2 linked regions of the Bdellovibrio bacteriovorus genome follow. Each later gene encodes a partner of the first gene's protein in a complex. Links are inferred from orthologs where the notes say so. Each region holds a gene or a part of one and is shown on either strand. Other genes may lie near its edges.

Region 1 (16,038 bases):
TAAAAAATCGCGAGCTGATTCCGCAAAGATTTGTCCCTTACTATTGCTCAACCGATTTAAAAACTCTCAAACACAAATCTAAGGTGCGCTTAGCTGGTCTTGTCGCGATCACTCAACGCCCTCCGACGGCCAAAGGCATGTGCTTTATCAGCTTAGAAGATGAATTCGGTATTATGAATATCGTCATTCACCCCGATGTTTACGAAAAAGACCGGGTGACTATTTATGAGCGATCTTTATTAGAAATCCAGGGCCAAGTCGAAAAGGTCGGCGGCCAGATCAACGTACGTGCGCAAAGGGTTTTGCCTTTGCAATAGATCTAAAGCCAATGATAAGGTTTTTGCATGATTCGCGAAGCCATTCTGTATCTTATTACTCCCAAAACACCTTTAGCTAAAAAATATGGCTTTTTATATGAATCCATCGGACTGCAAGCACGCTTTGAACGCGTTAAAAAACACTGGCTTCCGCACCTAAAAAATTGTCAGGATGTTTTCTTAGAAAGCCTGCAAGATCTGCCGCAAAAAAAATCAGTAGTGATTTTAGGCAGTGCCCATTTACATGAAATCCCCTTGCACCTTTTAGTGGAAAACTTTGAACAGATCACCTTGGTGGACGTGATCCACCCCTGGCGCCACCACTGGCTCGCAAAAAGAAACCCTCGGTTGAAGCTCGTCACTCAAGATCTTTCCATGATCCTGGAAAATCTTGAGAACTTAAAAAACTTAGATGAATTACGAGCTTATTTAAAGAAAATTTCTGATAAAGAACTTTTCTACTTTAAAGCCGACCTCATTGTTTCTAGTAATATTCTTTCACAGCTGGCTTTGCTGCCGATGTCAGCCGTGGAAAAGAAAATAAAAAAGAACTTAGAGCTGTCTGAAAAAGATGAAATTTCGACGGTCGTCACAGAAATGCATTTAAAAAATCTTAAAAACTGCGAAGGCAAAAAGCTGATTTATTGCGATCGCAAAGTGATTTACAAAGACCCCCAAGGGGAAATCATCTATGAAGGATTCTACCCCGTTTCTTTTGCGGGTTTTAAAAAAGTAAAAGAGTGGATGTGGCTTTTAGCCCCTTTAAAAGAGGCCTCTAATAAGTATTCAATTGAAATGAAAGTCGAAGCTTACGAGGCGTGATTACTTTTTGATGGCGATATAAAGTCCTTCAAACGTCGGCACCACGGCTCCTTCGTAAAGATTTGGATCGGCCAAGCGACGATTGAATTCCTGCATAATCGAAATCTGCTTTTCCGAAAAACGTTGAGTGGTCGTTCCACCCCACACCGCTCCACTTAAGAAAATATTATCGGCTAAAATAAGTCCGCCCCGGCGAAGATTTTTTTCTGCCCACAAAAGATAATCCAAATAAGCCGCTTTATTGCCGTCGATAAAAACCCCATCAAAAGGGCCTTGAGCCTCAAGCTTTGGCAATTCTTCGCGCGCGTCCCCGATAACCAAGTGGACTTTCTTTTTACTTTGATCCAACTGACTGAACACGCTGTGCGCTTTTTCCGCGTGCTTTGGATCTTTTTCTAAAGTCCAAAGCTCCCCGCCTTCGGGTAAAGCCTCAAAAAAATATTGCGCCGATAACCCCGTCAACGTGCCGATCTCGACAAATTTTTTAGCGCCATGAACTTTTAAAAGAGTTTTCACCAACGTCGCTTCGGCCGGCGAAATACTGATGCGCGCAAGTCCCAGATCTTCAGAGGCCTGACGGGACTGCTTTTTGAGGCTGTTTTCTTCTTTTAGAAGCTGAGCAATATACGAATCTTGGGCGGTTTGATCTATTTCACGCATAGACTCACTTTGCCACACAGTTTTGGCGTTGTCGACGTCTATGGGAAGCGGCAAGATAGTGCCATGAATCCACTTTTGATTTTTGACCTTGATGGCACCTTGATTGATTCGGCTCCAGATATTGTCGTGGCGGTGAACCGCACTTTGGTGAATCACGGAAAACAACGCCTTAAAGACGACGTGATTATCGCCCATATCGGTGAAGGGTTAAAAAAACTAATCGCTGATATCTTTATGGCCGACAACCTATCCCCCGCCGCGATCATCGAATTAGAAATGGAATTTCTAAGAATTTATGAAGAAGAAATGCTGAATCGCACGAATATCTTTCCGGGTGTCGAAAATTTTCTGGCCACTTACGAGGGCCCCATGGGCATCGTGACCAATAAAAATGAACTGCCCGCAAAAGCAATTTTGAAACATCTGGGGTTGGATAAATATCCGTGGGTGGAAGTCTTTGGGGCCGACACCTTAAAAGAGAGAAAGCCCCATCCCCTGCCTTTGCAAACCATGATGAAGCTTGCCAAAAAAACAGAACAAGAAACCTTTATGATCGGCGACGGAATTCCCGATGTTCTTTCCGCTTTGCGAGCCGGAGTTCGATCCATCGCCATTGGTTTTGGCTACACCGCAACGAGTTTATTAAATGAGCACGATCCTGTAGCGATATTGAGACACTATGACGATTTACCTCTTATCTTGAGGGAACAATCGCAAAAAACCCCGCGTACCTAGACCTTTATCCATAAAGCCAATGGTAGGTTCTCCCGATAAAAAAGAATCAGTTTTAGGGGGAACTTTGAAGACTCAAGGTAAGGTGTGGATCATTTACGACGCTGAATCAAAGACACAGACAAAACCTATGTCTGTGGTTCAAGCTCAAGTGACCCTGCTTTCAGTGGCTTCTAAAAATCCTCATCGCTTTTTTATTTGGACACCTGGCTGGGATGAATGGATCTGCGTTCACGAGTTTTTAGACTCAGATCAAAAATATTTCGCCATCATTCAACCTCCAAAACCCATGGAAGCGCCTGAAAAACCTGATACGCAAACCATCACCGTCACACAAAATGCGCCGGCAACAAATCACGCTGATAACGTTTATACCCAAGTCGTCGTTGGTGAAGAGCCCATCAAAGATGAATCGGTAGATGAATACTGGCGCCAAGATTTTAATGGTGACCAATTAGATCTAAAAAAAATCGCCCAAAAGATGGCGAAGTCTGAAACTACGAAAAAGAAAGTTTCAGGACATAGTGTCACCAACGCAAAAATCGCAACAAAGGCTAAAGATTCTAAAGAGCCCGCAACGGCCGTCAAAGAATCCGATCGCCGCAAAGATCCTCGCCATAATTTTAAGATTGAAGTCGTGTTGGTTTCGAAAGTTCGCTCTTTCAGAACTTATTCACGCAATATTTCTTTAAGCGGAACTATGCTTGAAGATGAAATCCCAAAAGACTTTTTAAATAAGCCCTTTGATCTCATCATCACCAATCCCTTTGAACCTGACCCGACAAAAGCCCGGTTGTTATTCCGCGCAAAGATTGTCGGCGATCTGATCGATGCTCGTCGCTTGATGTTCATCGAACAAGATGTCGCTATGACATTGCGTTTGGATGCATTGTTAAAGGCTTACGTTGCCTACCAAGCTCAATTACGAAAATCCGCCGGCTAATATTAAAAGACTCTCACAATTAGTCTAGATTTGTTGAGAAGCTGTCAAGAGCCCTCAGTCTCATACCGATATTCTTAGCAGAGCTAAGATAAGGAGTTAGAATGAAAGCCTCTAAGCGCTTTGTTCTATGTGGTGCGATTTTGGTGTTCTCTGTCTCTTGCCAGCAGCCGGTGGTAGATAATGCAGCCTTGACCGCACATAAATTTTTGTACGTCGCCAGCGGACAATGCTATTCAGGAAATGGTATCACCACTTTTTCTAATACCACTTCTTCAAATTTGATCTTTACGATCAATACCGAAACGGGAGTTCGAGATCGCATCATTGCTGATTTCTCCGCCTCTCCGGCTTCCGCCGGTGATACACCGTCATCGATTGTTGATTGGGACCAGGATAATCTTTTAGTCTATGTTCGTGTGGGTACAACGGCTCGCTTAGAAACCTTGCCTAAAAAAGGCGGCACTCGAAATAGCTTTGGTACCACCCCGGCCTTAAGCACCTTCATCACGACCGCTCCAAAATCAATACAAAAAAGTTCTGATGGTGGCGCCCTTTTAGTGCGCACGGGCTTTATTGAAAAAGTCACCGCCTCGGGCGTGCGTAGCGGAACTCCTTTTGTGAATAATGCCTTGGGTGCAACCTGTGGGACGGCCAATGCTCTTTTAACAGATGTCGTGGTGTCCGCGACCGGCCGAGTGATCACGGCAAATGGAGCTGCTTCTCCGAACAATCGCTTGATCAGTGTTCCAGCAGCGGGTGCTAACGGAAGCTGTGCCGCGGCGATGGCCGCCCCTATCACCACAACTTATCCCGTGGCGATGGTCTTTGATAAAGCGAATAGTAAATTAATCGTCGCTTATGCGGGTTCAGCAACGACCGTAAACGTAAATAGCATTTATGCTTATAACTTTGATGAATCAACAGGTGTCATCAGTAACGCCCAAAAGATTTATGACTTAAGCGATTATCCGACCACTTATAATTATTTGCTGTACGGAATTTCCGCGATGACTTTAGATGCCGAGACAAACACACTTTATGTGGCGACCGCCATTTCAACGGCGACAACAGTTGTAAACTATGCGATCGAAAAGTTTTCTTATAATGCGGCGGCGATCGGAACCAACAACGCGACAGTTTTGACCAAATCCGGATCTTTACCATTTTATAACTATGGCATCGATACGAAATGCATCTCGAGTATGGTGGTTGGAACTGTGACCGAAACGCCGGCCCAAGAATAACTAGTTGGCGGAACCTGTGAAGCGAAGACTCCAGCGCACCAGGTTCCCCGTCGTCCCCGCCTTGGCATCGATCAACTTGATTGTCCAAACGCCCGCAGAGCTTTCTTGATAAAAGGCATTAGATAAAAAGACGTTGTCTGTGTAATTTGCTAAGTTTGTGAGCGAGTTATTCATATTCACCAGATAACTTTTCATCCCCGATGGAGAAGTTAACTCCACCGCTATTTGAGAAATATCCGCATGGGATACTGTCAATCTAAGTTGAACCGATTCAATTCGCACCGAACTTGCCACGGTCATCGAGTCGGTCACTCCGGGGCCGGAATTATCCGGAATAGCTCGAGTCACGGCACGAACGTTGTCATCAAATTCAGTTTCGATAAAAGTCCCAAACGGCGAAGTGTATTTTTTGGCGTAAGCCACCGCCGCATCCACATCAACACGGCCAAAACCAAACCAGTTATGAAACTTAAAACCAGCACTATTTGTTAACCAAGGGTATTCATAAATGACCACAGGAATAGGCGTTCCTAAAGGATGGGTATACAACGCCGTCGCATCTGGAGAAATTTGCACCGCGGTTTTAGCTAAAATATATTTTACATCTCTCCATGTCAGTTTCGGATTGGCTTCCAATAGTAAAGCCACCACCCCGGAAAGAACCGGTGCTGCCGATGAAGTTCCATTGAATGTGACAGAGTAACTACAGCCTATATTTCCATTAGCCCCACGTTCAAATTTGGGCCCAGAAGAATTTGAAAGAGCAAAACCATAATTACAACCGGATCGATCCGTCGTGACCATCGCCGGATCCGTATCACCAAATTCTCCACCAAAAGAAGAGATCCATACGTTTGATCCGGGAGAAGAATAAGAAGCCGCTTCGCCCTTGGCATTAAGAGCTCCGACTAGAATCAGGAATGGACTTGAGTTATCGCCATCAAAATTAGCATTTCCTAAGCAATCAACCGAAGTTCCCGCACAGGTGACGTAATAAAAATTTCCCGCCGCCTTAACGTAAATGGCACCTTTACCACCGCGTAAAGTCAAAGCCCCCGAACGCAATTGATTTTGAAACACGGCCAAAGGAACACTGACGGTGTTTTGTTTTGACCCCCAGCTCATATTAAAAACATCGATATTGCCACTGGCTTGATCTAAAAGCGTTGTTTCGGTGGCCGTCACCCCGTCAGACAAAAAATTCGCCGAAACAATCGAGGCGCCATAAGCAACCCCCTTACTGCCAAACCCGTTATCGGCGACCGCCGCCACAAGGCCCGCGACAGCTGTACCGTGATTGTCGTCCGCAGTTTTCGGTTCTGAAGTGTTATACAAATAAGGATACGCTTTTGAATAATCGCGCGAAACCGTACCATACAGATAATTGCCCGTCAGATCCTGATGAGAATCTTCGACGCCATCATCTGAAATTAAAACTTTCACGCCACGTCCAGTAATACCAGCACCCCAGGTCTTAGCAATATTTAAATCTACGCCCGCCGTGCCGCCATTGGTGGCAAAAGCCTTCTGACCGGTATTCTTGATGTGCCAAGCATGTTCCAACAAAGGATCGCCTAACGCCACCGCCGCCTCGAATGCGCCTTGAGAGCAGTTTGTAAATAGCACCGACATCGGAATACAAGTTCCAATTAAAAAGGTAAAAATGAAAAATTTCCGACGATTAAAATTTTTCATACTGACGATCTAAGATCTCCATTTTCACTTCTTTAACTTCAGGTGCTTCACGTAAAGCCTCTTGCAGGCCCTTTAAACTAAAAGGCACTTCACTGGAAGTGACATAGTAAGTTTGAATATTCGGAAACGAGCTCACAAGTTTTAACTGTGATGACTGAGAAAGAAAATCTGCCGAAGCCCCTTCTTCTAAAACCACCGCAAACATACCGGTGACAACGCCCGCCGTATTTAAATCCGTTCTTAAAACCACCAAAGGTTTTGCAGGATCAAAATTTTCCGCAGAATTGACCTGCCCTTCGGTCACTAAGAAATATCCATTCACTTCACCCAAGCGATTTCCCGAAGGTTCGCCTTGAGTTTTGGGATAGGCTGAAACGCCACTCCATATTTTCCACGCTGTTCCCGCAAAAGCTGGATCCTCAACGAGCTTTGCCCCTTGGGTGTTGTAAGATTTTTTACCACCTAAGGGTCGATCTGCAGACCTTGCTCCCCTCGGAGGAGGACCTGCGGGATTTGAAGATGAAGATGTCGTTTCAAAAGTCGATGAAGAAATAGAATCACGAGGGTTCTGCGCAGATTTTGCGACTGCATTTTGAGTTGTCTCTTCAGACGGCGAGGAAACTTCAGCTGCCGGAGATAAGATATCCGCCGCCTCTTTGTTAGAGCGCAAAAAGAAAACGGCTAAAGCCGCCCCAATAACTAAGATTGTGACTATCATTCCACGACGTGACATTCAGTCTTTCATTTTAGCTAATAAACTCTCAGACATCTCTGATTTTCTAAGAGAATTATTGTCAAACTATGGAAGGGTCCAGGTTTCTCAAACTGAAACAGGACCTAAGGCGGTTATCGGTTCAGCTTTAAAAGCGTATCGACAGTTTTTTTAAGCTTATCAACGTCGAAAGGCTTTTTGATGTAATCATCTGCCCCGATCTCAAAAGCTTTCTTCATGTCATCATCCGAAGCTTTTCCCGAAACAAAAACGAGCGGAATTTTTTTTAGATCTTTGTGTTCTTTAAGAAGTTGCGCAAGTTCAAAACCGTTCACCCACGGCAGACCCACATCCATCAAAATCAAATCAACGGTGTGTTCATCAAGGGCGGTGGAAAGCTCCGTACCATCTGCCGCAAGCTTAGTGACGTAACCTTCAGACTCTAAGATTCTCTTCAGGGCCAGACGCATGGTTTCGTCGTCTTCGATGACCAGAATCACCTTGGGATCTAACTTCTTTTTTGCTTCACGAAAAGAGTCCAACGGAACGACTTCCTGACCGGCAATACGTGCCTTGGTCATCTTTTCGATTTTGCTAATTAGATCCTTCGTATTGATTCTTTTATCCTTCATACAATCCTTGTAAGAGAACCCTATTTATGAAGCTTTATGCTTCTTGGCCCTCAAGCCATCTTTCTGCATCGATCGCAGCCATACAACCTGTACCGGCCGCCGTGATCGCTTGGCGATACACATGATCTTGCACGTCCCCAGCGGCAAAGACACCAGGAATTTTAGTATATGTGGAATTAGGCTGGGTGATCAAATACCCTGTTTCATCCATATCCAACATTCCGTGGAACAGTTCTGTATTAGGCTTATGTCCAATGGCTAGGAATAGACCCGTGATAGGAAGTTCTTTGACCTCCCCATTCACCGTGTTTTTAATTCTAGCCCCCGTCATGCTTTTGCCATCACCCAAAACTTCGGTGACTTCGGTATTCCACATAATTTCAATTTTTGGATTTTGCATCACACGTTCAGCCATGATTTTAGAAGCACGGAAACTGTCACGACGATGCATTAAAATAACTTTGCTGGCAAAACGAGTGAGGAACATTGCTTCTTCCATCGCTGTGTCACCGCCACCCACAACACCAATTTCTTGATTGCGGAAAAATGCGCCATCACAAGTCGCGCAAGCCGAAACCCCGCGATTGGCATATTGTTTTTCTGAGGGCAGACCCAAGTATTTGGCCTTAGCACCCGTAGAAATGATGATGGTTTTTGCAAGATGCAACTTATCACCAATCCAAACTTTGAAAGGTCTTTGTTCAAAATCTACTTTAGTCACATTGCGAGTGATAAAACGCGTGCCGAATCGTTCAGCCTGTTTGCGCATCACTGCGATAAGATCAGGACCCGTGATCCCGTGTTCAAAGCCAGGAAAGTTTTCAACCTCCGTGGTTGTCATCAGCTGACCACCTGATTCTTCACCTTCGATCATCAATGGAGATAAATTGGCACGTGCGGTGTAAATAGCCGAAGTCAAACCCGCAGGGCCTGAACCGATGATGATGACATTTTCAATTTTTTGATCTGGAGTCATAAATAAACCTCTTTGATAAATCTAAACTACCATAAAAGTGGTCTATTTCATTAGTTCTTTGCAAGTTTTGGAGTGCGTCAGCTAGAATGAGACATGCCTCGCATCAGCTTTAAAAAAAACAACCACGCGCCCATTGAAGTTCCCCTGAATACGAACTTGATGAAGGCTCTGCTTCAAGCGGATCTACCAGTCGCATCAAGCTGTGATGGTGATGGAGTGTGCGCCAAATGCAAAATAATCATCGTTGAGGGCGCCGAAAATCTTTCTCGAGAAAATGCCACCGAAATATTCTTAAAGGAATCCAATAATATTCCCCCTCAAGCGCGCATCAGCTGCCAAACTGGAGTTTTGGGAGACATCGTCATAGACGCCACTTATTGGTAAATCAATTTTTTCTATTTTAAAATCTTTCAATTCCCTGATCTTGAAAGGGAACTCCAGGAGAAACCGGCTCCACTTGAGGTCGATCCCAACCTACCGCCTTTGAAGGTTCATGAGGACAAGCGGCTTTATCTATTTGCATAAAGCGTATGCCTTTGCGTCCACAGACCGTCATCGAGCCGCGAGTCGTGGTAGATAAGCTGTCATCAGGAAGTGCGACCGGAGACGAATCTTGCGGACCCGGAACGGCCGCCAAAGAAACATCTGCCAGAAAAAAACCAACAAAGATAAAAAGCGGAGTCAATTTCATCGGACACCTCTCACGACATCTATTCTAAGTTATTTAGATGCCGTGAGCGATGTGACTTTTAACGCTAGACCTTTTGCAAGCGAACTAGATTGATTTTGATACCTTCTCGCAAAAAGATTTTTTCGAAAGCCGTCTCAAAATTTTCATTTTTCATTTCAGAATTATGAAGGTCTTGGGTTTCAAATAAAATCTTATACGGCGACTGGCGGATTTCATCCATCGCCCATAAGAAGTAAGTCAAAGAATCGGTTTTGAAATTGATGAAAGAACCTGGCTTTTGCAAGCGATGCAAGATCTCTAAATTTTGCTTACACACAAAACGGTTTTTGGGTTTTTTTGGCGATGTCCATGGATCCGGAAAGTGAATATAAACGTTATCGATTTCACCTTCCGTGAAAAGCTCATCGATATTAAACGCATGAAAACGCGCGATCGCCGCATTTTTGCATCCCGCCGTGACCGCACGACGAATGGTTTGCACTAACGGCTTATACTTAAGCTCTAAACCGACCAATAAACGATTCGGATTTTGTTTTGCGTGATGAGCAAAATAAGTTCCATTGCCTGTTCCTACTTCCACATCCATCGGCAATGAAGCGTCTGTTTTAAAAACATTCGAACGCCAAAGGCCTTTATTTCCAGGAGCGCGCACTTCATCAAAAGCAACGTGAGAAAATTCGCCATTAAGGGCCAAAGTATAAGCATTTTGGCGAGGCAACTCAGAGGTAATATTGATTTGGCGGCGAGGCGGAACCGAAGTCGTTGTATTAGAGTCTGTCATGGCGTCATGGATTAGTCGGCTGTGGCCCTCCGGTCAAGCTTTTCACTGTGAAAGGACGCTCTTGCTGAAAAGGGGCCTGACGAATTGGGCAGTCCGGCACGGAACAAACCGAACAAAAGGATTTTTTACACGGGTCAATGTGGAAAGCGAGCTCCCCATCAAACTCATAATCGCGAACCACGTCGGCCTCAAAGGCATTACCCAAACTATGAACCCGGGAAACGTCCCAGTATTCGGGCACCACCAAATGGGCATCGACATGGTGAAAACGCCCCGAACGAATGGTGCGCAGCTCATGAATATCAATGATCCCGGGACGACGATTTTTTTCTAACGAACGCGCGAGATTTCCCAAAACCTCTTCATTTTGTTCGTCCATTAAAACGCCTAAAGATTCGCGCACGATTTTATATCCCGAATACGCCAATTGCAAACCCACCAAAATGGCCACGACCGGATCAATCCACTCCCAGCCAGTCAACAGAACCAAACCCAATCCCAACATCACACCCACGGTGGTGACAACATCCGACAAAACATGCGTGCCGCTGGCGCGCAAGGCTTCGGACTGATGCTTAATTCCGGTGTTTTTTAGATACAAACCCAATACAAGATTTAATATTGCTGCGGCCCCAACAAAAACCAATCCTAACTCTAATTTTTGGGCCGGTTCGTGATAGATCAACGCCTTAATACTTTCGGCAATAATCATGACCGCCGCAAAAAAGATCAATCCCCCTTCAAACGTAGAAGAAAAACTTTCAGCTTTACCGTGACCGTAGGGATGATTTTCATCAGCGGGCTCTGAAGAGATGCGAATCACGTACAAAGCCACACCCGCCGCAATCACGTTTACAATACTTTCTAAAGCATCGGATAAAACGGCCGCAGAATTTGTTAGGCGATAAGCGTAAACTTTTAAAAGAAAAATCAAGATACTAGCGATAGCCGAGATCCAAGCAGCTCGATTACGGATACGATCGGTGGTATTGAAAATGGATTCAGCCATATAGAGGGTTTTCTATGATCCCCCTGGTTTCGTCAATGACTAACCTGCTGCTTTTCGACGTTTTTGAGCAGCCGTTTTTAATTGCACCACAGGGGCTTGCTCGGGTTCATAGAAGCGAACCTGATTGCGACCTGCATTTTTGGCATCATACAAAGCGTGGTCGGCACGACGAACTAAATCGCGCGCACTGATATTTTCCCCTGGGATAGTAATGGCAAAACCTAAAGAAGCCGTTAGCTTGATTTCATCAGCACCGTTTTTAAATAGTGTTTCACGAATACTGTCACGCAAGCGCTCGCAGAAATGAATAGCCCCTTCGTGATTTGTTTCGGTTAATACGATAAGAAACTCATCCCCGCCATAACGGGCCGGTAAGTCGATATTACGAGTCGAAGCACGAATGATTTTGCCGACCTCAGAAAGCACATAACTTCCAAAAAGATGATCATGACCATCATTCACGGTTTTAAAAAAGTCCATATCCATCATGACAACGCAAACATCACGGTGAAAACGGCGTCCCCGCTCTAACTCTAAATCTAATTTTTGATAAAGCGAGCGCATATTAAACAGACCCGTTAAGTCATCGGTATCGACAAGCTCCTTCAGTTTTTCATTGGCAAAAAGAAGTTGTTCATGCAAATCACGGATACGCAATTGGGTACGAATACGGGCCAAAAGCTCTAGCGGCACGAAGGGCTTGACGATATAATCATCAGCGCCAGAGTCTAAGGCCTCAATAATGGCTTCCGTACTGGAGTTTTCAGAGACGAAAACGCACGAAACATGGTTTAAGCGTTCACGGACAGATTTAAGTAATTTTAAGCCCGCCATCGATGGCGCAATCCAATCCAGAATTACGATATGAGGAATCCATGACTCAATAAGAGTGTGCGCTTCTTTTTCAGAAGTGACTCCCCGGGCGTCATAGCCTTCCCAACGAAGAGGTTCTAGAAGAATCTCTAAGCTGTCTGGATCGTCGTCGATCACTAGGACGCGGCGACTTTTAGGATGTTTAAAATTGGCTTCAAAGCTCATTTACAATTCCCATTGTAACTTCAAGACTTCTTATCGGTTAATAAGGGTTAAGAATTTAGGCAAAATTCTGATCTTTCGACCGAATCTCTCTCGACCCACGTCCAGTCCAGAACTTGTGGGGTGACGCAGTACTTTTTAAGTGAGTTTTTAAGAGTTCTTCGCTATTTAATTAGCTTAGGATTTTTCGCCTTTGAGGGAGCAGTTTTATGGCTTTGAATTTTACCGAGATCGAACAAAAATGGCAGACTAAGTGGGCCGAGGCGAAAGCCTTTGAAGCCGACATGAAAAGCACAAAGCCTAAGTACTATGCCTTAGACATGTTTCCTTACCCTTCAGGATCTGGCCTGCACGTAGGCCACATCGCCTCTTACACCCCGGCGGATATCATCTCTCGCTATAAAAGAGCCAATGGTTTTAATGTTCTTCATCCAATGGGTTATGATGCCTTTGGCTTGCCCGCAGAACAATACGCCATCCAAACCGGTATTCATCCGGCTGTCACCACCCGTAAGGCGATTGAGTCGTTCCGTAAAACTTTGCAAACTTTCGGTTTTAGCTTTGACTGGTCACGAGAGATTTCCACGTGTGAACCTGATTACTATAAATGGACCCAGTTCATTTTCTTAAAACTTTATGAGCGCGGCTTAGCTTACCAAAAAGAAGTGCCTGTAAACTGGTGCCCGGCTTTAAAAACAGTTTTGGCCAATGATGAAGTCATCGACGGAAAGTCAGAACGCGGGGGCCATCCGGTTATTCGCGTTCCGATGAAACAATGGATGCTTAAAATCACTGATTACGCTGAACGCCTGCTTAAAGATTTAGACAACGTTGACTGGCCCGAGCGCACAAAAGAAGCGCAACGCAATTGGATTGGCAAAAGCGAAGGGGCGCGCATCACTTTCCAGGTTGAAGGCGAAAAAGATACCTTTGAAGTCTTCACCACTCGCCCGGACACCTTGTTTGGCGTGACTTTCATGGTGATGGCTCCGGAACATCCGTTAGTGAAGGCCATCATGACGGACCCGCAGGCCGCGGCGGTTGAAAACTATATTTTTGATACTTCAAAAAAATCAGAAGTAGATCGTAAAGCAACAACTGAAAAAACCGGAGTTTTTACCGGAGCGCATGCTCTTCACCCCATCACGGGCGAAAAAATTGAAATCTGGATCGCGGATTACGTTCTTATGGATTACGGAACAGGTGCGATTATGGCGGTTCCGGGTCATGATGCTCGCGATTTCGAATTTGCTACAAAATTTAATATTCCTATTAAGCGCGTGGTTGAGGGCGGTGAGGCTTTGCCTTTTGAAGGTGAAGGCACCATGGTCAATTCGCAGTTTTTAGATGGCTTGACAAAAACTGATGCCATTAAAAAAATGCTGGCTCACCTTGAAAGCAAAAAATTGGGCTTGCGTGAAGTTCAATACAAATTGCGTGACTGGTTATTCAGCCGTCAACGTTATTGGGGCGAGCCGTTCCCGATCGTGGATTTCCCAAATGGGGTCCAAAAAGCAGTTCCGGCAAATGAACTTCCGGTTCTTTTACCTGAAGTTGCTGACTATGAACCTTCAGACACGGGTGAAGCTCCTTTAGCTAAAATCCATGATTGGGTTCGTTATAAAGGGGCCGCCAACGGGGGTGAAGAAGGTCGTCGTATTACCGACACCATGCCGGGAGCAGCGGGATCATCATGGTATTTCTTGCGTTATATTGATCCGCATAATGCCAATGCGCCATTCAGTGCTGATTCTGAAAAATACTGGATGCCGGTCGACCTCTATGTGGGTGGACCTGAGCACACGGTGGGACATTTACTTTACTCACGCTTTTGGATGAAGGTTCTTTTTGACTGCGGTTTAGTCACTCACGATGAACCATTTAAAAAACTGGCCCACCAGGGAATGATCTTGGGACCCGATGGCGAGAAAATGTCGAAATCCCGCGGCAATGTGATTCCCGCTTTGGATATCGCCCAAACTCATGGAACGGATGCCGTAAGAACTTTCGTTTGCTTCATGGGACCTTTGGACAAGGACAAAGCCTGGTCGCCAACAGGTATTGACGGAGTAAAACGCTTCTTGGACCGCGTTTCAAGATTGGTCGTTAATGATGACGGCGGTTATGTCGCTACTCAAACTCCGGCACCGACAGAAATTGTTAAGCTTGTTCACAAAACTGTGAAAAAGGTGACAGAAGACATTGAAAGCATGAGTTTTAATACGGCTGTCAGTGCTATGATGATTCTGGTCAATGAGCTTTATAAAATGGACTGCCGTTCCGAAGAGGCTTTGCGTCCCCTGGTGCAAGTGCTTGCGCCGTTTGCTCCCCACTTGGCTGAAGAGCTGTGGGAGAAAATGGGCGGAAAAGGTTTATGTGCTTTGGCCCCTTGGCCAAAATATGACCCGGCCCTGGTGACCGACGACACGGTAACGATCGGTGTTCAGGTGAACGGCAAGATGCGCGGAACGATTGAAATCGCGGCTGATGCCTCTGAATCCGACGCGGTCGCTGCGGCAAAAGAAGTTGCCGGAGTTTCTGCAGTTTTAGCTGGCAAATCCCCTGATAAGGTGATTTATAAAGCCGGAAAAATTTTGAATTTGATCGTTAAGGTTTAGCCTTAACGCCACCTAGGGAGGGTTCGCGAAGATGAGCAACTGGAGTCCAGAGAAAAGCGCCGCTTTATATGGAATTAATAACTGGGGTAATGGTTATTTCCGAATTAATGGAGCAGGCAACGTCTCGGTGACGCCCATGGGAGCCTCAGGCCCTTCAGTTGATCTTTACGAACTGACCCAAGATCTTTTGGATCGCGGCATCCGCGTTCCTATCATGATCCGCTTTCCTGAAATTATTAAATCCCGTGTGGAATTGCTGAATGGATGCTTTCAAAAAGCCTTTGCCGACCACGGTTATAAGGGCAATTATTGCGGCGTTTATCCAATCAAAGTGAATCAACAACGTCACTTGGTGCAAGAGTTGGTAAAATACGGAAAAGGCTTTAAAATGGGCCTTGAGTGCGGTTCTAAACCAGAACTTCTGGTGGTGCTTGCGCTTATGAACACCGAAAATGCTTTGATTATCTGCAACGGCTTTAAAGACGTTGAGTATATTGAGACTGCGATCTTGTCACAAAAACTAGGTCGCAACACGATCATCGTTGTGGACCGCAAAGAAGAGCTGCAACTGATCATCAATGCCGCTAAGAAATTCAATACTCGCCCCAAAATCGGCTTCCGCGCGAAATTAAACACGCAAGGTGCGGGTAAATGGGTTGATTCTTCCGGCGCTCGTTCTAAATTTGGTTTAACGGCGGTGGAAATCGTCGAAGGTGTGGAGCTTCTAAAAAAAGAAGGCATGCTGGATTGTCTTGAGCTTCTTCATTACCACATCGGCTCTCAGGTACCTCAAATTCAGTCAATTAAGTCCTCCCTTAAAGAAGGCGCGCGTTTTTACACTGAACTTTATAAAATGGGTGCCGGTCTTAAATACATCGACGTGGGTGGCGGCTTAGGAATCGATTACGATGGCTCTGGCCACTCTGACAGCTCGGTGAACTATTCTGAACAAGAATATGCCAACGATATCGTGTCTGTTTTGCAAACTCTGTGTGACGAAAAAGAAATTCCTCATCCAAGTATTGTGACGGAATCCGGTCGCTTCTTGGTGGCCCATCACTCCGTTTTGGTTTTCAATGTTATGGGAGTGAACGACCTTCACCGCCATGAACCGCCTCGTCCGGCGACGAAAACGGATCCATCAATCATGCGGGATATGCAGTACATCTTT
Region 2 (15,796 bases), on another replicon or contig:
GAGGATTGTGAAAGGCCCGTGCCGGCGTGATTTAATTGGTCAACGGACGTCGCCACATTGCTAGCGGCTTGATTCAAGCTTGATGCAATCGTGGCCATCGTATTAGACATATTTGATGCTAACCACAGTAGGTAACCTGAAATAAAGATATTTGAGATTATGATGGTCGCCATGGTCCAAGTTGCGACTTCCGATTGGGTTGTCGCGGCAAGTTTTCCTTCGCTCTCAGCGCGATGGCGATACATCTGCAAAGTATCCGAAGAAAATGCGGAAACCGGAGCACTGAGTGCGGTAAAATCTTTTTTTGCCAAGACATGGGCTTCTTTAGCTTTTTCAAGGTCGTGAGTGGCCACTAGCGAATGGATCTTTTCCATCAGCGCAATCATTTGCGGAAACGTACCTTTGATAGCTTCAAAGGCCTTCTTTTCATCCGGCATGAATGCAGAGTTTACATATTCTTTGTAAGCTTTTTCGTAGGACTGCATCGCCGTATGGGCTTCTTTGATATCACTATCGGCTTGTCTGCCAGATTCAAGCTCGGCGAGCGCCGATGTGACATGAAATGCGAATTTGGTAGACGAGTGGCGCATTTCCTGAAGTGCTTCTATGTTGGGAATGATCTCTTTATGAGAACTGCTTAAGAGAAAATTGATTTTGGAAATGCCTGTCGAAGAAATGATGTTGGCGACTCCAAATCCGACGATCGGCAGGGCGGCCGCTAAAAGAAGTTTACCTTTGATGCCGTGAAACCACGAAGACAATTGAGTCATGTGCAACCCCTTAAGAAAATGTTCCGCAGTTATTCTTCTCGGCGAAGTTCCGTTGATGAAGAGTCCAAAACGGTTAAATCCTCGTAGAGGGTGGATATTTTGAGATCCTTGAGTCCTGCGTACGATATCACTCCAGCCAAATATGTCCCCAATCTTCGGTGCGCAACAAGGGGGTGCGAAATTTCTTGAGGCGAGCGATCGTCTGCGGGTGGGGATGAGAATAGCGCCGCCATCGAGCCGAGCTGATTGAAATCTTCAAGTTCGCCAAGCGATTTAAAAGCATTTCGGACGTACTAGTGTTGCTGCCATGATGGCCTAAAACTAAAACCTGGGCGGAGGCAACCCAAGGAGTTTTGCTCCATAGTTCTTCCAACTTTTTCGTCGAGTCGCCGGGCATAAGAATATTCTTAAAAAGATAAACTCTGCTTGAGTCATTTGAGTTTTTCGAAAGGGGCGGGGTCCATGATGATATCGAAAGGGGTTCTGTTGAGCAGCTTCGAAATTTTTTTAAGATCTTTACTTTGCGAGGGGAGGCCGGACCCCGCGGTGCAAAGCGAATGCAGATGTCAGGAAGAGTTTTTATAATTTTACTTTGAGCCAGGGCGCCGATGTGATCCCAGTCCCAATGACTTAAAAGCACTTCGTTCGCCCTGTGGGCACAAAGTTTTTTTAAACTTTCCCAAGGAAAGAACTCGCCACCCATATCAAAATGAAAACAGGTGTTTTGTTCCGGCATGGTAATCCATTGGCCTTGGCCCACATTCCAAACCACAATACCTCGAGCCAATGTGGCTGGGGCGATTCGGCTGGCACTAAATAATATGACAAACATGACCAGGGTTTTCATAAAAGATCTTTTCCTTGGCGAAGATGCAGACGTAAAAAATGAAACAAGATGTGTAAAAGAAAAATCCAGATCCAAAAGCTAGAGCTAGAACCGACGCCGCTGGATGGAATGACAACGGGTTCAGCCACTGCACTTAGTGTGGCCTCAAAAAAACTCATCACATGCGAAAACAGTTGCAGCAGTTTTTCATGAAAGACAGCGGTGAAACTTAAAGGCAATAAAACCAACGCGACAAGCGGGGCGAGTAAGAGATTGCTTAACACGCCGACTGGATGCAGCGAGGCCCAGCCCCATAAGAGCGGTGCCATGATTAAAAGAATCAAAAAGTGGGAAAGCAGCGCGCCTTTCCATGAACGAGAAGACAGGCCCAAGACCGAGGGGGCACTGAGCGCTAGAGCCGCGCACCAACTCATTTGAAAAGACAAGGACTGCCACCAGGTCGGAAAGATCGCCAATGTCAGCAGACCGCAAGCCAGAACCACAAGATCCCCCGGAAAAGCTATACGTCCGTAGCGCAACCCGGAACGCAGTAGAAGCGCTCCCAAAGCGCGAACTGCCGGCGCCTGCCAGCCCACGGCCAGTGAATAGAACCCCAGACTGAGAAATCTTAAAAAGAGTGGAATTTTAAGAATGCTTAAAAAACGATCAAGCAAAATCAAGTGGGATCCAGACACGATGAAAATATGGATCAGGGACGTCTTTGAGAGATTTTCTTTGAGCCGTGAGTCTGTGATCTTTTCACCACACAGCAGAGCTTGGATCGAAGCGCGGGTTGTTGCATCTGTAGGCACTTGTTTAAGACACTTTTGTTGATAAGTTTTCGACAGAGCTGATGTGTTTTTCAGCAATGAGTCTGGAGGCGTGATGCTTAAAGCAAGTGCAATGATCAATAGAAAGAGCATGGTTCTAAGGACTTAGCAAAAAGCGTTTCACGCACCATTTCTAAAATAATCTGTCATGATGTCCGCAGAACTTTGAAAATCGGATTTTAAGATCTGACATTTCAAGCTTGAAACGCAGGGTGTATTTTTAGAATAATTAAGTAAAAACAAATGCTTAAATGCTGATTATTATTTAGGCAAATCGCTGAAACCCTTGAAAACAAATAGGTCTAAGGTCTAGCATTACAATAACTCAACATTTTATGTGGATAACTCTTACTTGTTTGCCATTCTTATTGCGTGTCATACTAGAGGAAGATCAAGAGGTGAATAGAGATGAAGCAACTTAGACGATTAGCAGCAACCGTTTGTATCACTGTGCCTTTAGCTATCTCGGCTTTCGCCAAGCCGTCGCCAAAGAAGCCGGTTATCAATTCTAAGCAACAAGCTTTGCTTGTTGAGCTCACAGGAAAAGATATTTCTAAAGAAAATGACATCACCTTATATGCTGAAATGGTAAGCGCTTATGAGAGAAATGATGAAATTGCATTTAAGAGTCGTTTGCAAAGCATGATGTCGCGTTTTCCGCAAAGTGTGTACGCTGACAATGCACTTTTCCTAGCGGGCCGCATGTCCGTCGACAACAACGATTTCGCCCAAGCCATAAAATACTTTTCACAAATTGAAAAAAAATACGGAAAGAGCAACAAAGCTGCGGCCGCAAAATTTGCTAAAGGCATGACCTATAAAAAAATGAATTTGCCAGAGTATGCGGCTCGCTCGCTTAAAGAAGTTCGTGCTAGATACCCAGGAAGCCCCGAGTCTTTCCGCGCCGACGCTGAACTAAAAATTATTAAGTAGGGCCGCTTTCGGCGTCAGCCGAAACGCAGCCCCGGCTTACCGAGCCGCTTTCGGCGAAGACGAAACGCAGCTCCGGCTTACCGATTGACCCTTTTACCTTTGCAAGGATGCAAGAGTGATGAAAAAGAATTTCTCCGTAATGCTGGCTATGATTTTTTGTGCGCTTTTAGTGCAAGCACAAGATGCTCCTCCAGATGCGAATTGGGAAACTGATCCTTTAGATGTGCTGGAGTCTCAGCCTTCGGCGGAACCCGCGGCACCGGCAATGCCAGAATTTAAAGAAGTGCCAGGTGAAGTTCAGGTTGAATCTACACCTTCGCCAGAGATCGCGGCTCCCGCGCCTCCTCCGCCGCCGCCAGAAATGCCCGCTCCTAAAAAATCGAAGCGTGCAAAAAAATCTACGGCGCAATTTGAAAATTTAACTCCCGATGATCCGGATGCCCAAAAAGAGTCCGAGTTTCATCGAATTTACAAAACCTACAACGAAGCTCCGACCTCTGAAGAATCTTGGGAAAAAGCTTTAGGCGAGCGCAATGCGGAAACTTATAAGGTTCAATCCGGTGACACACTTTCAGGAATTTCGACGACGCTATTCGGGGACTCATTTTTTTGGCCCAAAGTGTGGTCCTTAAATCATGATCAAATTTTAAATCCGCATGAAATTTCTCCGGGCATGGGAATTCAATTTTTCCCGGGCAGCATGGGCGAAGCACCCACATTGGCGGTGACGGCTCAAGCCGAAGAAAAGAAAGTCACTTCGACAAGTATTCCGGTTCCGATGGCACCCCCTAAAGGTGCCATGGACGGTGTGGAAATTCCGGCACCAAAAAAACGTGCAGGCTTAGTGGAAAAACTGCCGCGCAGTTTACCTGGATCGCGTGTCAGCTCTGTCATCCGACCTAAGGATGATGTTCGTTTGGATTTGTTAAAGCATAAATATCCCAAGGCTTATGAGTATTTGGAATATTACATTAATGATGCCCCGGTGGAAGGTTCCGGTAAAATCACCGGTACGGAAATGGGGCTTTCGACGGCCGGAGAGTATCAATACATTTACGTCAGCTTTGCGGGAACTCCGGATAAAAAGTACGTTGTGCAAAAAAATCTGACTCAACTCGAGGACCCACGCAATAAAGAGCGCAAGGCCCAAATGGTTCAATTGCAAGGCGAGATTCAAGTTCTTGAAAAAGTGAATGACGCTGAAAACATGTATCGCGCTTTGGTGACGAAAACCATTCAACCGGTTGAAGTGGGTTCTACTTTGATCGCGGGATCGTTACCAATGATCGACCCCGCCGCCGGTCCGGTGACATCGGGGGTAGGGGCGACCATCATGGGCGGGCAGTTTGAAAAGAAACGTGCTTTGATGGGGCAAAACTCTTTGGTGTTCTTGGATGCGGGAAGCGGCCAGGGGCTGCAAGAGGGGCAAACGCTTTCGATTTATGCGGATGAAAGAGCTCGCAATAAAAATGTCAAAGCGGTGATGAATGACCGCGTGATTGGAAAACTTAAAGTTGTGCGTGTGACTAATAATTTTGCCACCGCTTATATTACCAGTGCCATTGATGACGTTATGATCGGGGATTATGCGGGTAAGTCGGTGGCGACAGCGGCCGTAAGCTCTGAACCCGTGATTGAAAACGAGGCGGGATCTGCAGATGATTTCGAATTGGACGATGCGCCGGTGGAAGATGCGTCATCGCCGGATTCCGGATCTGATGATTCTGATTTAGAATTATAAAGCACTTTAAGGCCGGGTTTGTGTCTTGCACAGCCCGGTCGTCATGAATGATCTTTACTCCCTTTCTCAAATTTTAAAACACCATCCCCTGTTTCGCACACGTCGCGATGAGGTTCTGCGGGTTTATTTTCTTTTAGGATCGCAGAAAAACTTAAATGCGGACTCTTTGTTAGCAGCTCTAAAATATCAGATTCCTGAATTGCACGGCGCTCTTCAGCAAAATCATGATCTTTTTAAACGCCATTGCGAGGAAACTTGGCGTATGAGTGAAAAAGGGGTGCAGATGATTTCTTACGGTGAAGAGGCTTATCCCCGTTCTTGCTATTTGATGGAGGACCCACCGCTGACATTAAGTTATTGGGGACAGCCCTCCTGGCAAGGCGGAAGAAGCTTGGCCGTGGTCGGCAGTCGTGAACCTTGTTTTGAATCCACACAGTGGATGGAAAAAGAGTTTTCTGATTTCTGTGAACGCGCAAAGCCCGTGGTTGTGAGTGGGGGCGCACGCGGCGTGGATCAAAAAGCGCATGCCATTGCACTTCGACATCATTTAAGCACGGTTGTGGTGCTGCCTTCAGGTTTAGGCAATCTTTATCCAGAAAGTCTGCGCGAGTGGATAGAGCCGGTGATTGCTAGTGGCGGTTGTTTTTTAAGTGAATATTCGTTTGAACAGCGGATGCATAAACATCTGTTTCATCATCGCAATCGATTGATTGCCGCTTTAGGGTGCGCCAGTCTGTTGATTGAGGCCCGTCGACGCAGTGGAACCTTGATCACCGCTCAACAAGCTTTGCAGTTGGGAAGACCGGTGTGGGTTGTTCCGGGTCATCCCCTCGATGTGCACTTTGGGGGAAGTTTAGATCTTTTGAGCGAAGGGGCCTTTTTAATCCGTGATGCTGAGGATTTGTTCATGTCTTTTAACTCTGAGCCATTACCCAAAAAAGGGCAGTTAGAATTTTTAGTATAGCTATAGTGGGGACCTTAGAGTGCCAACACTAGGGGTAGTGAGCTTTCTAAACTGCCAAAACTTCAAAGGAAAAAATGAAATCACCTGAAAAAATCTTTTGCCTGGCCTAAAGATTGTCTCTACCATTTGCTCTAGGGAGGGGCGATGTGGTCAAGGATGACCGTGGTAGTATGGACGCTGCTACATCGCTCTGTTTTAGTTCCAATTCTTTTGCAAAGCTCGCACACCTAAAATCGCAAAAATAACATTCGGTGCCCAGATCGCAAGCGCAACAGGAGCTGATCCTCCGCGAGCCATGCCTTCCGCCGCGATATACAGAACCCAGTAAAAGATAATTAAACCGATACAAAGAATCATGCCTCCGGCTTTAGCGGCGCGGCGGTTGGTGGTCGTTCCTAATCCCACACCAATCATCGCAAAGACTAAACATAAAACGGTGATCGCAATGCGTTTATGAAACTCCGTGCGCAAGGTGCGCTCTAACTCTGGATCTTTGCTAAGATCTTCTTTGAGTCGGCCGCGAACTTCTTGCAGAGTCAAAGATTGAGGTGATTTTTCACGTTCTTGAATATTTAGCGGCGTTGAAAAGCGCACGTCATAGGTGTCAAAACTGATCTTGGTGTGATTTTGGGCTTGGCGATGAATTTCGCCACTTTTTAAACGCAATAAAACTTCATGACCAGGGTTCACCGGGTCGGGAATGATCTCGCCTTCTTTCGCGATGATGGTGAGTGGAACGTCGCCAGATTTTTCATCGTAAATAAATACTTTTTCTAATTGGCCTTTGTTGGAGTCCACCTTGTTGGCATAAACAACCATATTAAAAAAACTGTCTGAAAAAGTACCTTCTTTAATAACGGCTCCGGCCTTGGTGCTTGCTAAACGAGAATATAAAACCTCGAATTGCCGGTTCCCCCAAGGGGCGATGTTAAACGACATTTGAGCTGAAATAATCCCGACCAAGGTGGCTAATACCAAGGCGGGTAAAAGCAAGGTTCCCATTGGTAATCCGGACGCCTTCATAGCAACAATCTCTGAATCCTGACTTAAGCGCCCATAAGTTAGTAGTACTGAGAATAAGAGGGCCATCGGAAACAGGACGGGCAGCAAAGAGATGATCACAAACCCAATAATTTGGGCGATGACTTTGATGGCGACGCCGTGAACTAAAGCGAACTCCGTCAGGCGGAGGACCTGAAACATGAGGATGATTGAAATAAAAACCAAAAGTCCCAGGATGAAACTTGGAAGCATCTCAAAGAAAATGTACTGAACTGCTTTTTTACCGTTAAAAATGCTCAAAAAACTGTCTCCTGGTGCACGAGTCCCGAGCCCCAGTCTAAACCGGGACGACAAAGGTGTCATCTCTTCCATTGTCCAGGACCTCGGATTGACGCTGCCCCTTGCTTGTTCGAGAATAAGATTAATGAACAAAATCCTCTTGGTGTACGAAGATTATGCAGATCTGATGAACGTGGAAAGCACGTTGAAAAAAGTCGGTTTTGATGTGATCGGTCTTACCAATGAATACACTGTGGCGGAACAAGTTTTAGCCTTCAATCCGGATCTTGTCGTGGGTTCGGGCCGCGGTGGCAAGGTCAACTCTTTAGGCGTTGGTAAACGTCTTAAAGAAATGCATCGGTGGCAGGGAAAATCCGTTCTCATTTTTCCCGCAAAATTTAAACCTGAACCTCAAGATCTTATTCGCATCCGCGTTGACATGATGTTGGAAGCTCCGGTTCCCGCACTGCGCCTCATTCAAGTGATCGGCAAGTTGCTCAATCACGATGAAGCTGTGCTGCTAGAGCGTTTAAATAAAAACTCCACAACCGAGTCTGAAAAAAAAGCTTCGTCGTCGGCGACGTCGGTGGGCGGCAAATTCAACCTTGAATCCGAAGCGATTTATATCAAGGGTCGCACGGAAGAGGTGGATAAAAATTCAGAAGAACGTTCGATGCGTTCTGAAAAAATCGGTTCGGAAGACGGCGTTAATTTTTCATTCGACAATCAAGAGCCCGAAGAAAAGCGCAAAGTCTCCTTTAAATTTGGGGATCGGATGTCCGACGCCGCTTCGGGAGGCGCCCGCAAAACCACGGACGAAAAATCTTCCAGCCTTTTTGCCGACGTCGATTTAAAGGCTTTGGAAAAAGAGCTCTTGGGCGGCGGAACTCCCGAAATGGAGCGCATTGAGCCCCAAGAATTAGAAAAGCCTGTCGTCCCCGAAGCGCCTGCAGAACTGCGAGCTTCGGCCGAGGGCGAGTTTGAACCTGCCGCTGGGATCACCGAGCCTCCAGAGTCGCTTGAAGATGTGTCCGTGAATGATATGACTTTAGAAGACCTTATTGATGGTGAGGTTGTGCGCGGTGGGCCTCCAGAGAGCATTGATTCGGCGGTAGTGACGAGCGAGGCGAGGGAGCTTAAAGATCTTCAAGCCAAAGCGCAACGAGAGCTGGCTTCTGCTGAAAAAGCACTCAAAAATCGCATGGAAAAGTATGCTGCCCTGGTGGCGGATGTGAAGGTCGCTCCAAAAAGTACGGTGTCCCGGGTTGAGGCACGGCGGCGTCAGAAGCAAATGGCTGCAGAATGGGATGCTGAAAACCTGAACGAACTCGATAAGTTACGTCGCGAGTTTACGAAGGCTCTTTTTAAAAAGTGATTGATCGACTGGGACCTTGACGAGTCCGGTTTTGATGTTCAAATTAAGGGAAGATTACGGAGGCCTTATGGGCGTTAATACAACAGCTGTTACTGACAGCTCTTTTGAAACAGAAGTTCTTAATTCATCAACTCCAGTACTAGTCGATTTTTGGGCTGAGTGGTGCGGACCTTGTCGTGCACTGGCTCCAAAACTAGAAGAAGTCGCTCAAGAGTTGGGTGGCAAAGTTAGAATCGTAAAAGTGAACGTGGATGAGAATCCAGGGACACCAGGCAAGTACGGCATCCGTGGAATTCCGGCGATGTTGCTTTTCAAAGGTGGCAGTGAGATTGGTCAATTGGTGGGAAATCATCCCAAAGACGCGATCTTGGATTTCTTAAACAAGAACGTATAGTTTTTGACTAGAAAATTCTAATGAAAAAGGGAATCTGTGAAGATTCCCTTTTTTTATTTTATTTGAGTTTAGTTTGTCGCCACCATGCGCGGCGCTTTATCCGCAATCTTAGCATAAAGATCTTTATAGTTTTTCATCACCTTCGAATTGTATTCGGCAGGGACAACATTTTTAGCAACCAAGCGGCGCACGTTTAATGGACCCATATTGTAAGCACTCACATAGCGAGCTGGTTTGCTAGTGAACTTGTTACGCAAGTAATCCATGTAAGCCGTACCTAATTTGATGTTCACGGTAGGGTTTTTCAAAGACTCTTTGCCCTTCCATTTCATGCCGATTTTTTGCGCCATCCACTTAGCTGTTTCAGGACGGATTTGCATTAAACCGATTTCACCCACGCTGCCAATGGCTTCGGGATTGAACTTAGATTCAGTCGCAATCACCGCTAAGACAAACACGGGATCCAGTTCATATTTCGCACTTTCCGCAATAACGGTGCGAGCAATCGCGCGTGCTTGAGCTTTATATTTAGGCCCGAGCGAGCTTTGAATTTTCTTTTGAATCATCAAGTTGAGAGCTTTTTGGCCTCCCATTTTTTCCGCGTCGCTGCCGGAATATTTCTTTCCTAAAAGCTCTTTAGCATGGGAAACCCGGGCTGACTCTAGAACACTCTCAAGCACCGCTGGAAACTTGAAAGAGACAAAGTTGAAGTTATTAAAAAGAGCCATGGTGAGTGTTGCGGTGATAAGCGCAAGTCCGATTTTGAGATGTTTCGTTTTCATATCCGCGACCTCCTGTTACCAACCAAATAGTTCAATGGTCGTGCCGACGGACTAACTATGCGGGATCTTTCAGGTCTTAGATTGGAGCGCGGGATAAAAGCTATCCATTCGAGTTGGCCGAACAGGTGTCTACCAGAGTTTAGTCACTGACTGAAAACTAGTGAGTCACTTTCGGGCATCTTCTCATCTTGAGACGTCTTGTCTGGGAACGGGCTTCGAACGCTGGATTTTTTCTTTGCAAAGGCTGCTTAGCTTCTCGTGCTCTGGGCGCGCCTTCCAGGCTCAGTTGCCGCCGTGGCTGAAAGCCACGGTTCGCGCCATCGTGGCGCCGGCAAAGGCCCTGCCGCACAAGAAGCTAAGCAGCCTTTGCAAAGAAAAAATCTAGTTCGAATGACGTATCTAACTTCAAACAGCGCAGAGGGCTCAAAAAGATCTTTGAAGGCGTTAGCGAAAAATTATTTGATCTAAACTCCGCAGAAGGCAGGAGCATGAGAAGTTAGCAAGAGGCTTTTTTCCTAGGAATGGGTAAAGTCGATCACGAAGTGGCCTTCGTCGGCGCATGGATGCGCGAACCACCCGAAGGGTGGCGACGATGAGCCCGGATGGCGTGCCACGAAGCTGACGGCTTTACCCATTCCTAGGAAAAAAGCCGTCCTTGGTGACCAAGCATCTCCCGGGTTCCAAGAATTTTAGAACAAGTAGCGACGATAGGCGACGGAGGAGACTAGGCCCATTCCGGCCATGGTTGTGATCATGCCCGATCCCCCGTAACTAAGCAGTGGTAAAGGGACACCGACGATGGGAAGGAGTCCGATAACCATGCCGATATTGATAAACATATGCCAGAAGATATAGCAGAGGACCCCCACCGTCAGCAGGGCGCCAAACTTGTCCCTGGCGTTAGAGGCGATTCTGATTCCTGTGATAAATAAAAAGGCGAAGAGTCCGATGACGGCGAGTGAACCAACAAAACCATGTTCTTCACTTAGTACCGAAAAAATAAAGTCCGTGTGACGCTCTGGTAAGAACTCTAGTTGAGATTGAGTTCCCATCATAAAGCCTTTGCCGAAAAAGCGGCCGGAACCTACGGCGATTTTTGATTGGATGCTGTTGTAACCAGTTCCTCTTGGATCACTTGCCGGACTTAGGAAAGTAAAAACGCGATTTTTTTGGTAATCATGCAATACGAACTTCCACGCCACCGGGATCGCGATAATTCCAAGGACAATACAGCTTGCCAAGATGCTTTTTCGGATCTTGGCAAAAATAAGCATCGAGCCCCCGATGGCGGCTAACATCATCGCGGTTCCTAGATCGGGTTGTTCTACGACTAAGCCGAAGGGAATTAACAAGGCCAATAATGGCAGCCACATTTCTTTAAAGCCCATGCCGGGGCCATGCGTGCTGCGAGTGGAAAGAATTTTTGCCATCAACATAATCAAAGCCAGTTTCATCGTCTCTGACGGTTGATACCGAAAGAAGCCTAAATCAATCCAGCGTTGCGCCCCCAGAGCGACCTTACCAAAGAAGGTCACGTACAGAATGGCTAAAAGATTTAAACCATAAATCACCAACGCAATTCGGCTGACGATGGAATAATCAACGATGGTCACTAACAAGAAAATGGACCAGCCCGCCGCCAGCCATACAATTTGTTGAATGAACAGCGAAGCCACGTCTGTCGATGTCGGACCGTGAGTGGCACTGTACAGGTTGATTAAGCCGATAACATTCAAAGCAAAGATCACAATGATCAAGTTGATATCTAATTTTTTAAAAAGTGTTCGTTCTTCAACGTGCAAGGCAGTTAACACTTTACTCTCCTTCCGACTCTTGAGGTGGAGGCGCCGTCGGGGCTTCCGCTTTTTTTAAGCCTTTAGCTTTAAGCGCATTTTCAATAACCTCGGGGTGATATTTTTCAAAGTAAGCTTGCACGATATCGCGCACAATCGGAGCCGCCCCCGAAGCACCATGGCACGAGTGTTCAGCCAATGCCGCAATGGTGATCTCTGGATTTTCTGCCGGAGCAAAGGCCACAAACCAACCATGATGGCGCATATGGATCGGACGGCCTTCGCACTTCACATAGATCTGGTCGGCCGAAAAGCCCATGACTTGAGCAGTTCCTGTTTTACCAGCCATCTCGACACCCGGAACTTTATATCGTTGAGCGGTACCCCGGCTGCCGTTAGCCACGCGACGCATACCTTCTTTGACTGTTTTGAAAGTTTGCGGAGTGATTTGCACGCCGTTAGGTTGCATTTGTTGCAGATCGCGCACCACTTGCGGGAAGTTTTCGCGCAAAACTTTTCCATCTTGATCGATGACTTTACGGACTAAGAATGGACGGACGACTTTGCCTTCGGTGCCGATGGCATTATAAGCCACGGCCATAGACAACGGAGTGACGTTCACGAAACCCTGTCCAATCGCCGTACTTAAGTTTTCACCCGGTTGCCATTCTTCACCCACGGTGGCTTTTTTCCACGCCGAGTTTGGCATTGTGCCGGAAACCTCACGCGCAAGCTCGATACCCGTTTTTTGACCGATACCTAAAAGGTGGATGTAGTCATACATTTTATCTACACCCAAGGCGATACCCATTTTATAGAAGAACACGTTCGACGAACGCTCTAAAGCTTCAAACACCGTGATGTTACCGTGACCGCCTTTTAAGTGATCATGGTAGGGACGTCGGCCAAAGAAGAAAACCCCGGGGGCACTGACGATCGTGGTTGGCGTAATGACTTTTTCATTTAAAGCGGCGACAGCCACCAAAGGTTTGAAAGTCGAACCCGGAGCATTGTGGTCTTGAATGACTTTATTACGTAAAGGCTTAAACGGATCATTGATAAGCTTTGACCAAGTTCCGCCCGAAATACCGGTCGAAAACTCATTCGGATCAAAAGAAGGCGCGCTCACCCAAGCTAACACTTCGCCATTGGTTTTCATCGCCACAACCGCGCCAATGCGGTTTAAGTTTTTAAATGATTTATAAGCGGCTTCTTGAATCTCGCGGTCAATAGTTAAGACGGCGTTGTTCCCGTGAATAGGAACTTGGTCCCGAATTTGTTCACCATAAATATTGGGTGTTTGCGTGACAGTCTCGCGACCATGGGCATCGACCTGGATAAAGCTGACACCGTCAGTGCCGCGGATGTCGCGCTCTAAAGTTTCTTCTAAGCCGCTTTTTCCGATCACGTCACCTTGTTCAAAGCTCAAAGAGCCTTTATAAAGTTCATTTAAAATCGGAATCTGACGTTTAGAAATTTCGGCCACATACCCGAATAACTGGGCGCCATCTTCTTTGAGTGGGTAATAACGGATGATAGATTCACGGATCTCAAGTCCCGGAGTATCTAGGCGCATGCGCTTAAGACGAAACACTTCTTCGCGGCTTAAGTTTTCTTTAAGACGAATCTGCGCAAAAGGACCGTTTTGACGGCGGCTCTTTTGGACTTTTTGCATAAGCTTTTCGGGATCCATACTCAGAACCGGGGCCACGGTTTTAGACAAGGCTTCTAGATTTTCAATGTATTGAGGTGTTAAGATCGCCTCAAAGCCTGGTAGATTTTCTACCAGAACCTTGCCGTCACGATCTAGCATCAAGCCGCGTGGAGCGGTGATTTTGTTTTGCTTAATACGATTTTTTTCCGAGAATTCACGCAATTCATTCCCCGAGATCACTTGTAGATACCATAAACGCATCGTGAAGATAGTCATGGCAAAAGCGATCATTATATAGAAGAGCTTGTAACGGCTTAGATATTCCTTAGCTTCATCAGGATTGCTGACATAAGTACTCATAGTTCCAGCCCTCCTGATTCTTGAAGCATTTCATTTTGGGTGAGCTTATCAATTTTCGCTAAGATCCAGTAAACAGGGAAGGCAAATGACGGAGTTAAAACGATTTGCACTAACCGATCCACGATTTCAAAGCTCGCCATGTTTTTTTCTAAAACCCAAGAGATCAACAAAAACAGGACGTGATAGGCCACGGCCGAAAACGTACACATGATCGTATAATATCCTGAACCACTCCAGAAAACGCGGGACTTAACCCCGTAAACTAAAAGGAAAAGAATCAAAAGGCTGAACCACATCATTTTTAATGGCATCGCGGTGAACGCCAATAAAACAAATCCCATCGCATAAATCCAAGTGATGGCTTGGCTAGGGCGGCGGTAAAGAATCACGTACACAATAAGGTTCAGCCATAACATGGGTGCTGGCACATGTCCGAAGACTTGAAACCAGAAGGTTGTCTGAAATCCGGCGACGGTCATTAAAACCGCCAACATGATCAGAAAGTTTAAAAGAGTATTCCAACGAATTTTCACTGCGCAGCCCCTTGAGCGCTTGGAGACGGAGCGGGTGAGGGGGGTATCGCAGGGGTCGTTGCCGGTTTAGGCTTCGGAGTTGCCGTCACGGTGGGAGACGGCGAGGGACTTGCGGCGGGAGCGGGTGTCGTCGCAACCGCTGCTACTGTGGTATCAGCTCCGGCTTCGTTATTTTCGGCTTGGGGGGGCGCAAAGCGATTGCCGAAATCTTCGTTAGACGCCTGGTTCACGACAAAAACTTCTTCCACTTTGTAGGGATCTACGACCGGACGCAAGTCAACTTTCAACGAAACGCTGAATGTTTTTCTTTCAACCGATTCAACAATCGCCACAGGGAAACCCTTCGGGAAAATGTTGTCCAGGCCGCCCGTCACCACAAGATCGCCTTCTTTCACATCTTCTGTTTTTTCGACATATTTCAATGTGCAACCATTTTGGCTTTTACCTTCAACGATCCCATGAGCGCGCGTGCGCTGAACGATGCCATCGACAACCGCATAACGGTCTGTGATCAACATCACGTGAGCAGTGTAAGGTTCGGGCTTAAAGATATAGCCTAAAACACCACCCGTCGTGATAACCGCTTGGCCCGCAGTCAAACCGTCGGTCGTTCCTTTGTTAATCGTGACAGTGTTGTGATCAATCACTAAGTCGCGGCCGATGACTTGGGCTGCGACCAATTTCATTTTGGTTTGCTCTTTGAAGCTTAAAAGTCCGCGCAAACGATCATTTTCGTTTGTCAGTTCGTTCATTTTTTCTAAGCGTGCTTGCAGTTCGTTGTTCGTACTTTGCAACTGCTCGCTATTTTTTTTGATATTGATCAAATTCACGTACATCGCCGTGGTTTCAGTGACTCCATGGCTGAATCCATAGAAGGTTTGGGAAATCCCGCTGCCTAAAAGGGCAAAAGGTTTCACCAACCAGTTGGACTCTTGAGGACGCTGTTGCATGTTGATAGAGATCAGAGGCAAAGCGAGCACAATGCCGATCATGATGATTTTTTTGAGATCAAAGTTGAAGAAATTCAAAAGTACCCTCGTTGGATTTTCGCATTTTTAGGCACCTATGGCGCGATGCGATTTACTAACCAATCATTTCATTTTCTCAACGCTACCAAAAGGCTCAAAGATTTCAACAATTTCCCCTTGAAAAAATAAGAAATTCGTAAGGTAATGATTTCCGACTTAAAAATCAGTGTAGGACAAGGAAGGGCATTTATGAGCGACAGCATGGCAGATAAGATGAAAAGAAAGCTTTCCGCAAAGAGCGTGACGGCTATTATCCTCTTCGGAGCGATCATCATGGTATTCGTATTTTTCGGTTTGCCGTCACATATGGGAGCGAGTGTTGGTTCTGTCGCTCGAGTAAATAACACGTTGATTTCGGTCGCGGACTTCCAGCAAGAAGAAAACCGCATTCAACAGTACTACCAAAATCTCTTTGGCAGTCAGATGGATTTTAGCTCTCAGCGTCAACTTCTGCGCCAACAAGCGTTGGAAAACCTCGTGCGTATGGAGCTCGTTTCTCAAGGTGCGCAAAAAGATGGCATTATGACGACAG

What was found.
Region 2: the proteins of trxB (region 1) and trxA are in contact, whole or in part, in a crystal structure (PDB 1F6M), measured with the Escherichia coli proteins. The link is inferred for Bdellovibrio bacteriovorus from one-to-one orthologs.

Annotation. Positions count from the first base shown.
Region 1 is NZ_LUKE01000001.1:1,717,911-1,733,948, reverse strand. The notes cover bases 6,763-9,712. They hold trxB (thioredoxin-disulfide reductase), read right to left. Parts: upstream 8,734-9,712; coding sequence 7,792-8,733; downstream 6,763-7,791. Other genes in these bases: trmB (tRNA (guanine(46)-N(7))-methyltransferase TrmB), read right to left, coding at 9,489-9,712; AZI86_RS08425 (hypothetical protein), read right to left, coding at 9,134-9,424; AZI86_RS08430 (2Fe-2S iron-sulfur cluster-binding protein), read left to right, coding at 8,827-9,117; AZI86_RS08440 (response regulator), read right to left, coding at 7,260-7,757; AZI86_RS08445 (hypothetical protein), read right to left, coding at 6,763-7,146. Outside these bases: AZI86_RS08480 (error-prone DNA polymerase), read left to right, coding at 1-317; AZI86_RS08475 (hypothetical protein), read left to right, coding at 345-1,139; AZI86_RS08470 (O-methyltransferase), read right to left, coding at 1,140-1,799; AZI86_RS08465 (HAD family hydrolase), read left to right, coding at 1,863-2,534; AZI86_RS08460 (PilZ domain-containing protein), read left to right, coding at 2,599-3,474; AZI86_RS08455 (hypothetical protein), read left to right, coding at 3,576-4,718; AZI86_RS08450 (S8 family serine peptidase), read right to left, coding at 4,719-6,413; more of AZI86_RS08445, read right to left, coding at 6,400-6,762; more of trmB, read right to left, coding at 9,713-10,205; AZI86_RS08415 (cation diffusion facilitator family transporter), read right to left, coding at 10,210-11,214; AZI86_RS08410 (GGDEF domain-containing response regulator), read right to left, coding at 11,254-12,252; leuS (leucine--tRNA ligase), read left to right, coding at 12,459-14,867; speA (biosynthetic arginine decarboxylase), read left to right, coding at 14,899-16,038.
Region 2 is NZ_LUKE01000004.1:36,221-52,016, forward strand. The notes cover bases 7,743-10,450. They hold trxA (thioredoxin), read left to right. Parts: upstream 7,743-8,787; coding sequence 8,788-9,114; downstream 9,115-10,450. Other genes in these bases: AZI86_RS15295 (hypothetical protein), read left to right, coding at 7,743-8,720; AZI86_RS15305 (lytic transglycosylase domain-containing protein), read right to left, coding at 9,183-9,896; AZI86_RS15310 (hypothetical protein), read left to right, coding at 10,191-10,364. Also shown: AZI86_RS15260 (HAMP domain-containing methyl-accepting chemotaxis protein), read right to left, coding at 1-770; AZI86_RS15265 (ComEC/Rec2 family competence protein), read right to left, coding at 898-1,617; AZI86_RS15270 (ComEC/Rec2 family competence protein), read right to left, coding at 1,614-2,519; AZI86_RS15275 (tetratricopeptide repeat protein), read left to right, coding at 2,835-3,359; AZI86_RS15280 (LysM peptidoglycan-binding domain-containing protein), read left to right, coding at 3,478-5,100; AZI86_RS15285 (DNA-processing protein DprA), read left to right, coding at 5,144-6,064; LPS export ABC transporter permease LptF, read right to left, coding at 6,260-7,366; more of AZI86_RS15295, read left to right, coding at 7,491-7,742; rod shape-determining protein RodA, read right to left, coding at 10,586-11,710; mrdA (penicillin-binding protein 2), read right to left, coding at 11,712-13,703; AZI86_RS15325 (hypothetical protein), read right to left, coding at 13,700-14,236; rod shape-determining protein MreC, read right to left, coding at 14,233-15,264; AZI86_RS15335 (SurA N-terminal domain-containing protein), read left to right, coding at 15,454-15,796. UniProt on the Escherichia coli protein: Participates in various redox reactions through the reversible oxidation of its active center dithiol to a disulfide and catalyzes dithiol-disulfide exchange reactions.